2 regions of the Streptomyces sp. NPDC049887 genome follow, and region 2 is predicted to be linked to the other one. Evidence: riboswitches for the same ligand, from Rfam matches in the RefSeq annotation. Region 2 holds a riboswitch; the other holds the start of a gene.

Region 1 (4,743 bases), on a different contig from region 2:
GGTGCCCGCCGTGCGCGAGGTTCAGGCCCATGATCGTGTCGCCCGGCTTCAGCAGGGCGAACATCGCCGCCGCGTTGGCCTGGGCGCCCGAGTGCGGCTGTACGTTCGCGTGCTCGGCGCCGAACAGCTCCTTGATGCGGTCGATGGCGATCTGCTCGACGACATCGACGTGCTCGCAGCCGCCGTAGTAGCGGCGTCCGGGGTATCCCTCGGCGTACTTGTTGGTGAGAACGGAGCCCTGCGCCTCCATGACCGCGACCGGAGCGAAGTTCTCCGACGCGATCATTTCCAGGGTGGACTGCTGACGGTGGAGCTCGGCGTCGACGGCGGCGGCGACGTCCGGGTCGAGCTCGTGGAGAGGGGTGTTGAGAAGCGACATCACGCGATCCCTAGGGTCGAGTCCTGGTCAGCTGGCGAAATCGGTGTACTCGGCGGCGGAGAGCAGGTCCTCCGGCTCCTCCGCGACCCGCACCTTGAACAGCCAGCCGCCCTCGAACGGGGCGGAGTTCACCAGGGACGGGTCGTCGACGACGTCCTGGTTGGCCTCGACGACCTCACCCGTCACCGGGGAGTACAGATCGCTGACCGACTTGGTCGACTCCAGTTCGCCGCAGGTCTCGCCCGCGGTCACCGTGTCACCGACCTCCGGGAGCTGGACGTACACGACGTCGCCGAGGGCGTTCGCCGCGTGCTCCGTGATGCCGACCGTCGAGACGCCGTCCTCGGCGGCCGACAGCCACTCGTGCTCCTTGCTGTAGCGCAGCTGCTGGGGGTTGCTCATGACCTGAATTCTCCTGTACGCGGGGAAGTGCTGCTGATGGGGGATGCCGGAGTGACTACTTCTGGCGCTTGTAGAAGGGGAGCGCCACGACCTCGTACGGCTCATGAGTACCGCGGATGTCGACGCCGACGCCCTCGGTGCCGGGCGTGGCGAGCGAGGCGTCCACGTAGGCGATGGCGAGCGGCTTGCCGAGGGTCGGTGACGGCGCCCCGGACGTGACCTCGCCGACGACCTGGCCGCCGGCGACCACGGCCATCCCGGCCCGCGGCACCCGGCGGCCCTGGGCGACCAGGCCGACCAGCTTGCGGGGCGGGTTCGTGGCGGCACGCTCCGCGGCGGCCTCCAGGGCCTTGCGGCCGACGAAGTCGCCCTCCTTCTCGAACTTCACGACCCGGCCGAGACCGGCGTCGAAGGGGGTGAGCGAGGTGGTCAGCTCGTGCCCGTACAGCGGCATGCCCGCCTCCAGGCGCAGCGTGTCACGGCACGACAGGCCGCACGGCACGAGACCGGCCGGGGCGCCGGCCTCGGTCAGTGCCCGCCACAGCGTCTCCGCGTGCCGCGGCTCGACGAACAGTTCGAAGCCGTCCTCGCCGGTGTAGCCGGTACGGGCGATCAGCGCCGGGACGCCGGCGACGGTGCCGGGGAGGCCGGCGTAGTACTTCAGCCCGTCCAGGTCTGCGTCGGTGAGCGACTTGAGGATGCCGGGCGACTCGGGACCCTGTACGGCGATGAGCGCATATGCGTCCCGGTCGTCGCGTACAGCCGCGTCGAAGCCCGCGGCACGCTCAGTGAGGGCGTCGAGGACGATCTGTGCGTTGGAGGCGTTGGCGACGACCATGTACTCCGTGTCGCCGAGGCGGTACACGATCAGGTCGTCGAGGATGCCGCCGTCCTCCCGGCAGATCATCGTGTAGCGGGCGCGGCCGGTGGCGACGCCGCCGATGTTGCCGACCAGCGCGTAGTCCAGCAGGGCGGCGGCCTGCGGCCCGGTCACGGTGATCTCGCCCATGTGGGAGAGGTCGAAGAGACCGGCCTTCGATCGGACGGCGTTGTGCTCGTCGCGCTCACTCGCGTATCGCAGCGGCATGTCCCAGCCGGCGAAATCGGTCATGGTCGCGCCCAGCGAGCGATGCAGGGCATCGAGGGCGGTGAGACGGGGGGCGTTGCTCATGGATGGGGCTCCCAGGGCATGACTGGCGAGGACGATCCTCCCCATCTGTCATCGAAACCTGAGAGGTTCGTCACGACCACACGTAGCGGACGTACGCGAAGGGCGTGACTTGCACCTTGGGTGGAACCGCAGGGACTGCGGATCGCTTTTCAGATCTGCCTCGTCGCGCGCGGTACGGGGCCTGAGAGATTCAAGGGAGGGACTTGCTCCTTCGGCGCCCGGCCCACACAGTGGCCAGGACTCTCCCGCGCGGATTCAAGCGGCCGGTATGCAGTTTGCGCGGACATCATTGCACGGGTGTCCGCGTCGGCAAATCACTTGTCGGTCATTACCTTTTCTTTAAGCTTCTTGGGCAGGGTCTCGGAGACCCGACAGGGGGAGAGTGAGCTGATGACGTTGCAGCAGTCCGGTGCCTGTCCGGCGACCGCAGGGGTCCCCGCCCGTCCCGGAGTTCCCTCGCGAGCCGCCGGGGCCACCCGCAGCGGCCTGCCGATCGGCCTCACCACGGCCCAGCCCGTCGTGCGTGACCTGCGGGAACGCAAGGGGTGCGGCCCGCGCGCCCTGGTGTTCCGCCGCGGCGACGTGGTCGTGATCTCCGGGCTGCCCGGCAGCGGCAAGTCCACGCTCATCCGGCGGGCCGCCGACGGCGGTGGGATCGACTCCCAGGACGCGCGGGACCGCTGGGACCGGCGGATGCCCCGTGCCCTGCCCTACGCCGTCTACCGCCCGCTCGTCCGGCTCGCGCACTACACGGGGCTGCGGCGGGCGCTGCGCTCCGGCGAGAGCGTGGTCGTGCACGACTGCGGCACGCAGTCGTGGGTCCGGCGCTGGCTGGCCCGCGAGGCCCGCAGACGGGGGCGCGACCTCCATCTGCTGCTGCTCGACGTCACCCCGGAGACCGCCCGAGCGGGCCAGCGGGAGCGCGGCCGCGGCGTCTCCGGCTACGCCTTCGCCCGCCACCGCCGAGCGGTGTCCCGCCTCCTCCGCTCGGCCGAGCGCGGCCACCTCCCCGCGGGCTGCGCCTCCGCGACCCTCCTCGACCGCGCTGCGGCCTCCGTGCTCACCCGGATCGGCTTCGGCGACGCGCCCTGAGGGGCGGACACGGAGCGGAGCGGCCACGGGGCGGAGGCGTGTGGGCGGGGCCGGCCGGTGTGCCGGGTCCCGGACCGGACCGGCCGGCCCCGGGGAGCGGTCCGCGGAGACGGAGCCCGGCGGCTCGGGCCGCGCGGCCCGGCCCGGGGCGCAGCGGGCGTTCGGCGGTGTGTCGGCTGCCCTGTGCGTGCGCCCGCGTCACGCCCTCGGCCCGCCCGCTACCCTGCTGTCGGAGGACATCGCGGCCGGCCCGTCCGGCCGGCGGGGGAAGCAGGGATCACAGTGGACACGACATGGCCCGCCAATGAGCTCGAAGAGGTGCTGGCCGCATCGGTCGGGAATCCCTCGGCCGGGGGGCGGATCGTGGAGGTGCTCGGGCGGAGCGCCGTGTGGGTGCCGCTGCCGAACGGGGGCGGGCCCGACAGCCCCGACCTCGACCTGCCGACCATCGGGATCGACGGCGCCCCGTACGTCCCCGTCTTCAGCTCCCAGGAGCAGTTCCGCATCGGCGCGGGCGACCACATGTCCGGCACCGTGGCGCCCGCCGTCGAGTTCGCCCGGGGCCTGCCCCCGCAGCTCGGCATCGCCGTGAACCCCGGCGGCGCCGTCGGCGTACCGCTGCCCCCGCCCGCCGTCGCCGAGCTGTGCCGTGCCGGCCGCACGCCACTCGGCGGCCCCCATGCCGGAGGCCCGGCGAGCGGCGGCCGGGTCCGGCTCTTCGAGCCCGACTGGCAGGAGGAGCCGGTCGACTTCCTCGCCGCCGCGGCCGGCGAGTTCGAGTCGACCCGTGTCGTCCAGACCGCCCGCCGGATCCTGGCCAGCATCGAGGGCGGCCCGCCGGTCCTGTTCGTCGGCGTCCAGCTCTCCGCCTTCGAGGGCCCCGACCGGATCGCCCCCATGGACGCACTCGGCCGGGCACTCGGCCGGGTCGCCGTGCGGTGGCCGGTGAACCTGGTTCTGCTGGACATCGCCCAGGACCCCGTCGGCGACTGGATGCTGACCCGGGTCCGTCCCTTCTACACCCGGCGGTACGCATAGACGTCAAGTCGGTGTCAGTACGGCCGCTTAAGCTGGTTTGATGACGTGGTCGCCGCACTCGCGTGCCCAGGGCGGCCCGAGGGAACGGCGGATCGAAGAGGGGCGGGACCCAGAGTGAGTGCGTCAGGCACCGCGGCGGCCGGGCAGGTCGAGCACATGCTGCGCCAGGTGACGCCCGGGCGCTACGACGCGTACGAGGCGCTGCTGCAGGCGCTCGCGGACGGCCGGGTGTGGATGCTCCTCTGGCACGGCCAGGCCGGATCCCCCGATGCCCAGTACGGGAACATGGAGGTGGACGGCCTCGGTTACGCACCGTGCGTCACCTCCGCGCAGGAGCTCTCCGCCTCCGGCTGGACCAGGGCGCACGAGGTGGCAGCCGGTGCCGACATCGCCCGCGCCCTCTACCCCGACCGCTGGGGCATCTGGCTCAACCCGCACGCGCCGGGCGGTGGTGTCGGTGTTCCCTGGCCCGATCTTCGCCGGATCGCCACCGGCCTCGACCGGATGCCCGCCGGTCCGCTGCGCCTCACGGAACCGGCCATCGAGATCCCCCAGTTCTACGCGCTGCTCACCCAGAACGCGCACCGCACCCCTGCCGTCCGCTCCCTGCGCAGGGCCTGGGTGCAGCCGTCGCTCGGCGCCCCGTACCTCGCCATCGGCC
Region 2 (4,743 bases):
TCGCCTCGGAGCAGGCCAAGCCCGACGGGCTGGTGCTCATAGAGCCCGGCACCGAGCGGGAGCTGCTGGGCCCGATGCCGGTACGGACCCTGCCGGGCGTGGGTCCGGCGACGGGCGAGCATCTCCGGCGGGCCGGCATGACCACGGTCGCCGAGCTGGCCGAGGCGGGGGAGGACGAGCTCGTACGGCTGCTGGGGAGGGCGCACGGGGGAGCGATCTTCCGGATGGCCATGGGCCACGACGACCGGCCGGTGGTCGCCGAGCGGGACGCCAAGTCCGTGTCGGTCGAGGACACCTTCGACGTGGACCTGCACGACCGGGTCCGCATCCGGACGGAGGTCGAGCGGCTGGCCGACCGCTGTGTGCGCCGGCTGCGGGCCTCCGGGCACTCGGGACGGACGATCGTGCTGAAGGTACGCCGGTTCGACTTCTCGACGCTGACCCGGTCGGAGACGCTGCGCGGGCCCACCGACGATCCCGCGGTGGTGCGGGAGGCCGCGGCGCGGCTGCTGGAGGCGGTGGACACCACGGGCGGTGTCCGGCTGCTCGGTGTGGGCGTGAGCGGCCTCGCCGACTACACGCAGGAGGACCTGTTCGCACAGGCCGCCGCGGGGGAGCGACACGACGAGGACGAGGAGTTCGCGCCGCCCCGGGAGTCGTCGCCGGGAGTGGAGCAGCTCCCGGGCGGGGACGTGCGGCCCGCGGCGGACCGACGCTGGACCGCCGGGCAGGACGTGCGCCACGCCGAGTACGGCCCGGGGTGGGTCCAGGGCAGCGGGTTGGGGAGGGTCACGGTCCGCTTCGAGGAGCCGTGGTCGGCCGCGCCCGGACGGGTGCGGACGTTCGCGGTGGACGACCCGGGGCTGGAGCCCTCGGAGCCGCTGCCGCTGGTGCGTCCGCCGGATCAGTCGTCCTGGCCGGCCAGCCGCCCGAAGTCGCGGTCCCCGGCGGATCCGGTGCCGGGGCCGCCGGCCTCGTCGCCGGGGGCCGGAGAGGTGGTCGGCCTCGCCGGAGGTGGGGGCAGGTCGAGACCGTAGTGGTGGTACAGCTGCAGCTCCTGCTCGGGGGAGAGATGACGGCCGACACCGAAGTCGGGCGCGTCCTTGATCAGGGCGCGCTCGAAAGGTATGTGGAGGCCGTCGCCTTCGAGCCGGCTGGGTTCCAGCGGTACGAACGCGTCCCGGCTGAACAGGCCGGTCCGTACGGCCGCCCATTCGGGGACGCCGGTGGCGTCGTCGAGGTACACCTCGTCCACGGTCCCGATCTTGTGGCCGTCGCGGTCGAACGCCTTGCGGCCGATCAGGCTGCGCGGATCGATGTCGGTCTGCACGGTCCCTCCAAACAGGTCGCACGGGTTCGCTGGACACTACGAAAGTGCACATCCGGGGCGTCGTCCACTCGAAGGTCCCAGGTGAGGCCGCGCTGGTACGCTGGCAGCGGCTGCTGACCCCGTGCGGGAGAGTGCCCCGGTGAAAGCCGGAGCCGCCGAAGGAGCAAATCCTCCCCGGAATCTCTCAGGCCCCTGTACCGCACGGACGAGGTCACTCTGGAAAGCAGGGCGGGCGTCGGACGGCATCCGCTCTCACCGACGGTGAAAGCCGGCGCGCCCCGCGGCGTTCCGGTGAAGCTCTCAGGTTGAGATGACAGAGGGGGAGGCCGTCCGGGCACCCGCGCCGTGGTGCCCCTCGCAGGTCGTTACGACCAGGAGGCCTCCGCAATGACCGCCAACCGCATTCCGCTCTCCCAGCTGGAGCGAGGCACCCCCTTCGAGCAGCGCCACATCGGTCCCGACACCGAGGCCCAGGCGAAGATGCTGGCGCAGGTCGGCTACGGCTCGCTGGACGAGCTGACCGCCGCCGCCGTGCCGGACGTCATCAAGAGCGCCGAGGCCCTGGGGCTGCCCGGTGCCCGCACCGAGGCCGAGGTGCTCGCCGAGCTCCGGGGGCTCGCCGACCGCAACCAGGTGCTCGCCCCGATGATCGGCCTCGGCTACCACGGGACCTTCACCCCGCCGGTCGTCCTGCGGAACGTGATGGAGAACCCGGCCTGGTACACGGCGTACACGCCGTACCAGCCGGAGATCTCGCAGGGCCGTCTGGAGGCGCTGCTCAACTTCCAGACCATGGTCGCCGACCTGACAGGGCTGCCCACGTCCGGCGCCTCGCTGCTCGACGAGGGCACCGCCGCCGCGGAGGCCATGGCGCTGTCCCGGCGTGTCGGCAAGGTCAAGAACGGCGTCTTCCTCATCGACGCCGACGCGTTGCCGCAGACCATCGCCGTGATAGAGACCCGGGCCGAGCCGACCGGTGTCGAGGTCGTCGTGGCCGACCTCGGCGACGGGATCCCCGCGGAGATCGCCGAGCGCGGTGTCTTCGGCGTGCTGGTCCAGTACCCGGGTGCCTCCGGTGCCGTCCGGGACATCAGGCCGGTCATCGACCAGGCCCACGAGCTCGGCGCGATCGTCACCGTCGCCGCCGACCTGCTGGCCCTGACGCTGCTCACCTCGCCCGGTGAGCTCGGCGCGGACATCGCCGTCGGCACGACGCAGCGCTTCGGCGTCCCCATGGGCTTCGGCGGCCCGCACGCCGGCTACATGGCCGTGCAGCAGAAGCACGCCCGCAGCCTGCCCGGCCGACTCGTCGGCGTCTCCGTCGACGCCGACGGCAACAAGGCGTACCGGCTCGCCCTGCAGACCCGCGAGCAGCACATCCGCCGCGAGAAGGCCACCAGCAACATCTGCACCGCGCAGGTGCTCCTCGCCGTCATGGCCGGGATGTACGCCGTCTACCACGGTCCCGAGGGCCTGCGGACGATCGCGCGCCGGACCCACCGCTACGCCGCGATCCTCGCCGAGGGGCTGCGCTCGGGCGGTGTCGAGATCGTCCACGGCGCGTTCTTCGACACGCTGACCGCCCGCGTTCCGGGCAAGGCCGCCGGCATCGTGGCCGCGGCCCGCGAGGGTGGTGTCAATCTGCACCTCGTGGACGCCGACCACGTGTCGCTCTCCTGCGACGAGACCACGCTGCGCGCCCAGGTCTCCGCCGTCTGGGCCGCGTTCGGCGTCGACGGTGACATCGACGAGCTGGACGCGACCGTCGAGGACACGCTGCCGGCCGCGCTGCTCCGCAGGGACGACTACCTCACCCACCCGGTCTTCCACGCGCACCGGTCCGAGACCGCGATGCTCCGCTACCTGCGCCGGCTCGCGGACCGCGACTACGCGCTGGACCGCGGCATGATCCCGCTCGGCTCCTGCACGATGAAGCTGAACGCGACCACCGAGATGGAGCCGGTCACCTGGCCGGAGTTCGGCCAGATCCACCCCTTCGCCCCCGTCGAGCAGGCCGAGGGCTATCTGACCCTGATCCACGAGCTGGAGGAGCGCCTCGCCGAGGTCACCGGCTACGACAAGGTCTCGATCCAGCCGAATGCCGGCTCCCAGGGCGAGCTGGCCGGTCTCCTCGCGGTGCGTGCGTACCACCGCGCCAACGGCGACGAGCAGCGCACCGTCTGCCTGATCCCGTCCTCCGCGCACGGCACGAACGCCGCCAGTGCGGTGATGGCCGGGATGAAGGTCGTGGTCGTCCGGACCGCCGACGACGGCGAGATCGACGTGCACGACCTGCGCGCCAAGATCGAGCAGTACCGCGACGAGCTGTCGGTCCTCATGATCACCTACCCGTCGACGCACGGCGTGTTCGAGGAGCACGTCGCCGACATCTGCGCCCAGGTGCACGAGGCCGGCGGACAGGTGTACGTCGACGGCGCCAACCTGAACGCGCTGGTCGGCCTCGCCAGGCCCGGCAAGTTCGGCGGCGACGTCTCGCACCTCAACCTGCACAAGACGTTCTGCATCCCGCACGGCGGCGGCGGTCCCGGTGTCGGCCCGGTGGCAGTCCGTGAGCATCTCGCCCCGTACCTGCCGAACCACCCGCTCCAGCCCTCGGCCGGGCCGGAGACCGGCGTCGGCCCGATCTCGGCCGCCCCCTGGGGCTCCGCGGGCATCCTGCCCATCTCGTGGGCGTACGTGCGGCTGATGGGCGGCGAGGGCCTCAAGCGCGCCACCCAGGTCGCGGTGCTCGCGGCGAACTACATCGCCAAGCGCCTCGAGCCGCACTACCCGGTGCTGTACACCGGACCGGCGGGCCTGGTCGCGCACGAGTGCATCGTCGACCTGCGGCCGCTGTCCAAGGCGACCGGCGTGAGCGTCGACGACATCGCCAAGCGCCTCATCGACTACGGCTTCCACGCGCCGACGATGTCGTTCCCGGTGGCCGGCACGCTGATGATCGAGCCCACCGAGAGCGAGGACCTCACCGAGATCGACCGGTTCTGCGACGCGATGATCGCTATTCGTGCGGAGATCGAGAAGGTCGCCTCCGGCGAGTGGCCCGCCGAGGACAACCCGCTGCGCAACGCCCCGCACACCGCGGCCGTGCTCGGCGGGGAGTGGGAGCACGCGTACAGCCGCGAGGAGGCAGTGTTCCCGGCCGGTGTCGAGGCGACGGACAAGTACTGGCCGCCGGTGCGCCGGATCGACGGCGCGTTCGGTGACCGGAACCTGGTGTGCTCCTGCCCGCCGCTGGACGAGTACGACAGCTGAGGGCTGTCCCGGGTACTGCCCGGCAAGCGTCAGGGCCGGCTCGGAGTCTCTCCGAGCCGGCCCTCCTCACTCGTGGGCCGGTCGCGCCCCTCGGTCCGTCGGCACGGAGCGCGGGCCGGGGCCCGGCTGGACGGCGGGCC

The links. Region 2 has a riboswitch for glycine ahead of gcvP (aminomethyl-transferring glycine dehydrogenase). Riboswitches for the same ligand answer to the same signal wherever they lie in the genome.
Region 1: another riboswitch for glycine. It lies ahead of gcvT (glycine cleavage system aminomethyltransferase GcvT); the one in region 2 lies ahead of gcvP (aminomethyl-transferring glycine dehydrogenase).

What each region holds. Positions count from the first base shown of each region.
Region 1 is NZ_JBFAMM010000027.1:29,919-34,661, forward strand. Features, by position in the region: gene glyA (serine hydroxymethyltransferase) at 1-379, opposite strand, end outside; gene gcvH (glycine cleavage system protein GcvH) at 407-781, opposite strand; gene gcvT (glycine cleavage system aminomethyltransferase GcvT) at 837-1,952, opposite strand; glycine riboswitch at 2,113-2,210, opposite strand; gene AB0J10_RS27190 (AAA family ATPase) at 2,343-3,044, shown strand; gene AB0J10_RS27195 (enhanced serine sensitivity protein SseB) at 3,327-4,082, shown strand; gene AB0J10_RS27200 (enhanced serine sensitivity protein SseB C-terminal domain-containing protein) at 4,197-4,743, shown strand, end outside.
Region 2 is NZ_JBFAMM010000026.1:98,537-103,279, reverse strand. Features, by position in the region: gene AB0J10_RS27020 (DNA polymerase IV) at 1-1,037, shown strand, start outside; partial or broken gene AB0J10_RS27015 (PRC-barrel domain-containing protein) at 1,016-1,330, opposite strand; glycine riboswitch at 1,445-1,540, shown strand; gene gcvP (aminomethyl-transferring glycine dehydrogenase) at 1,718-4,603, shown strand.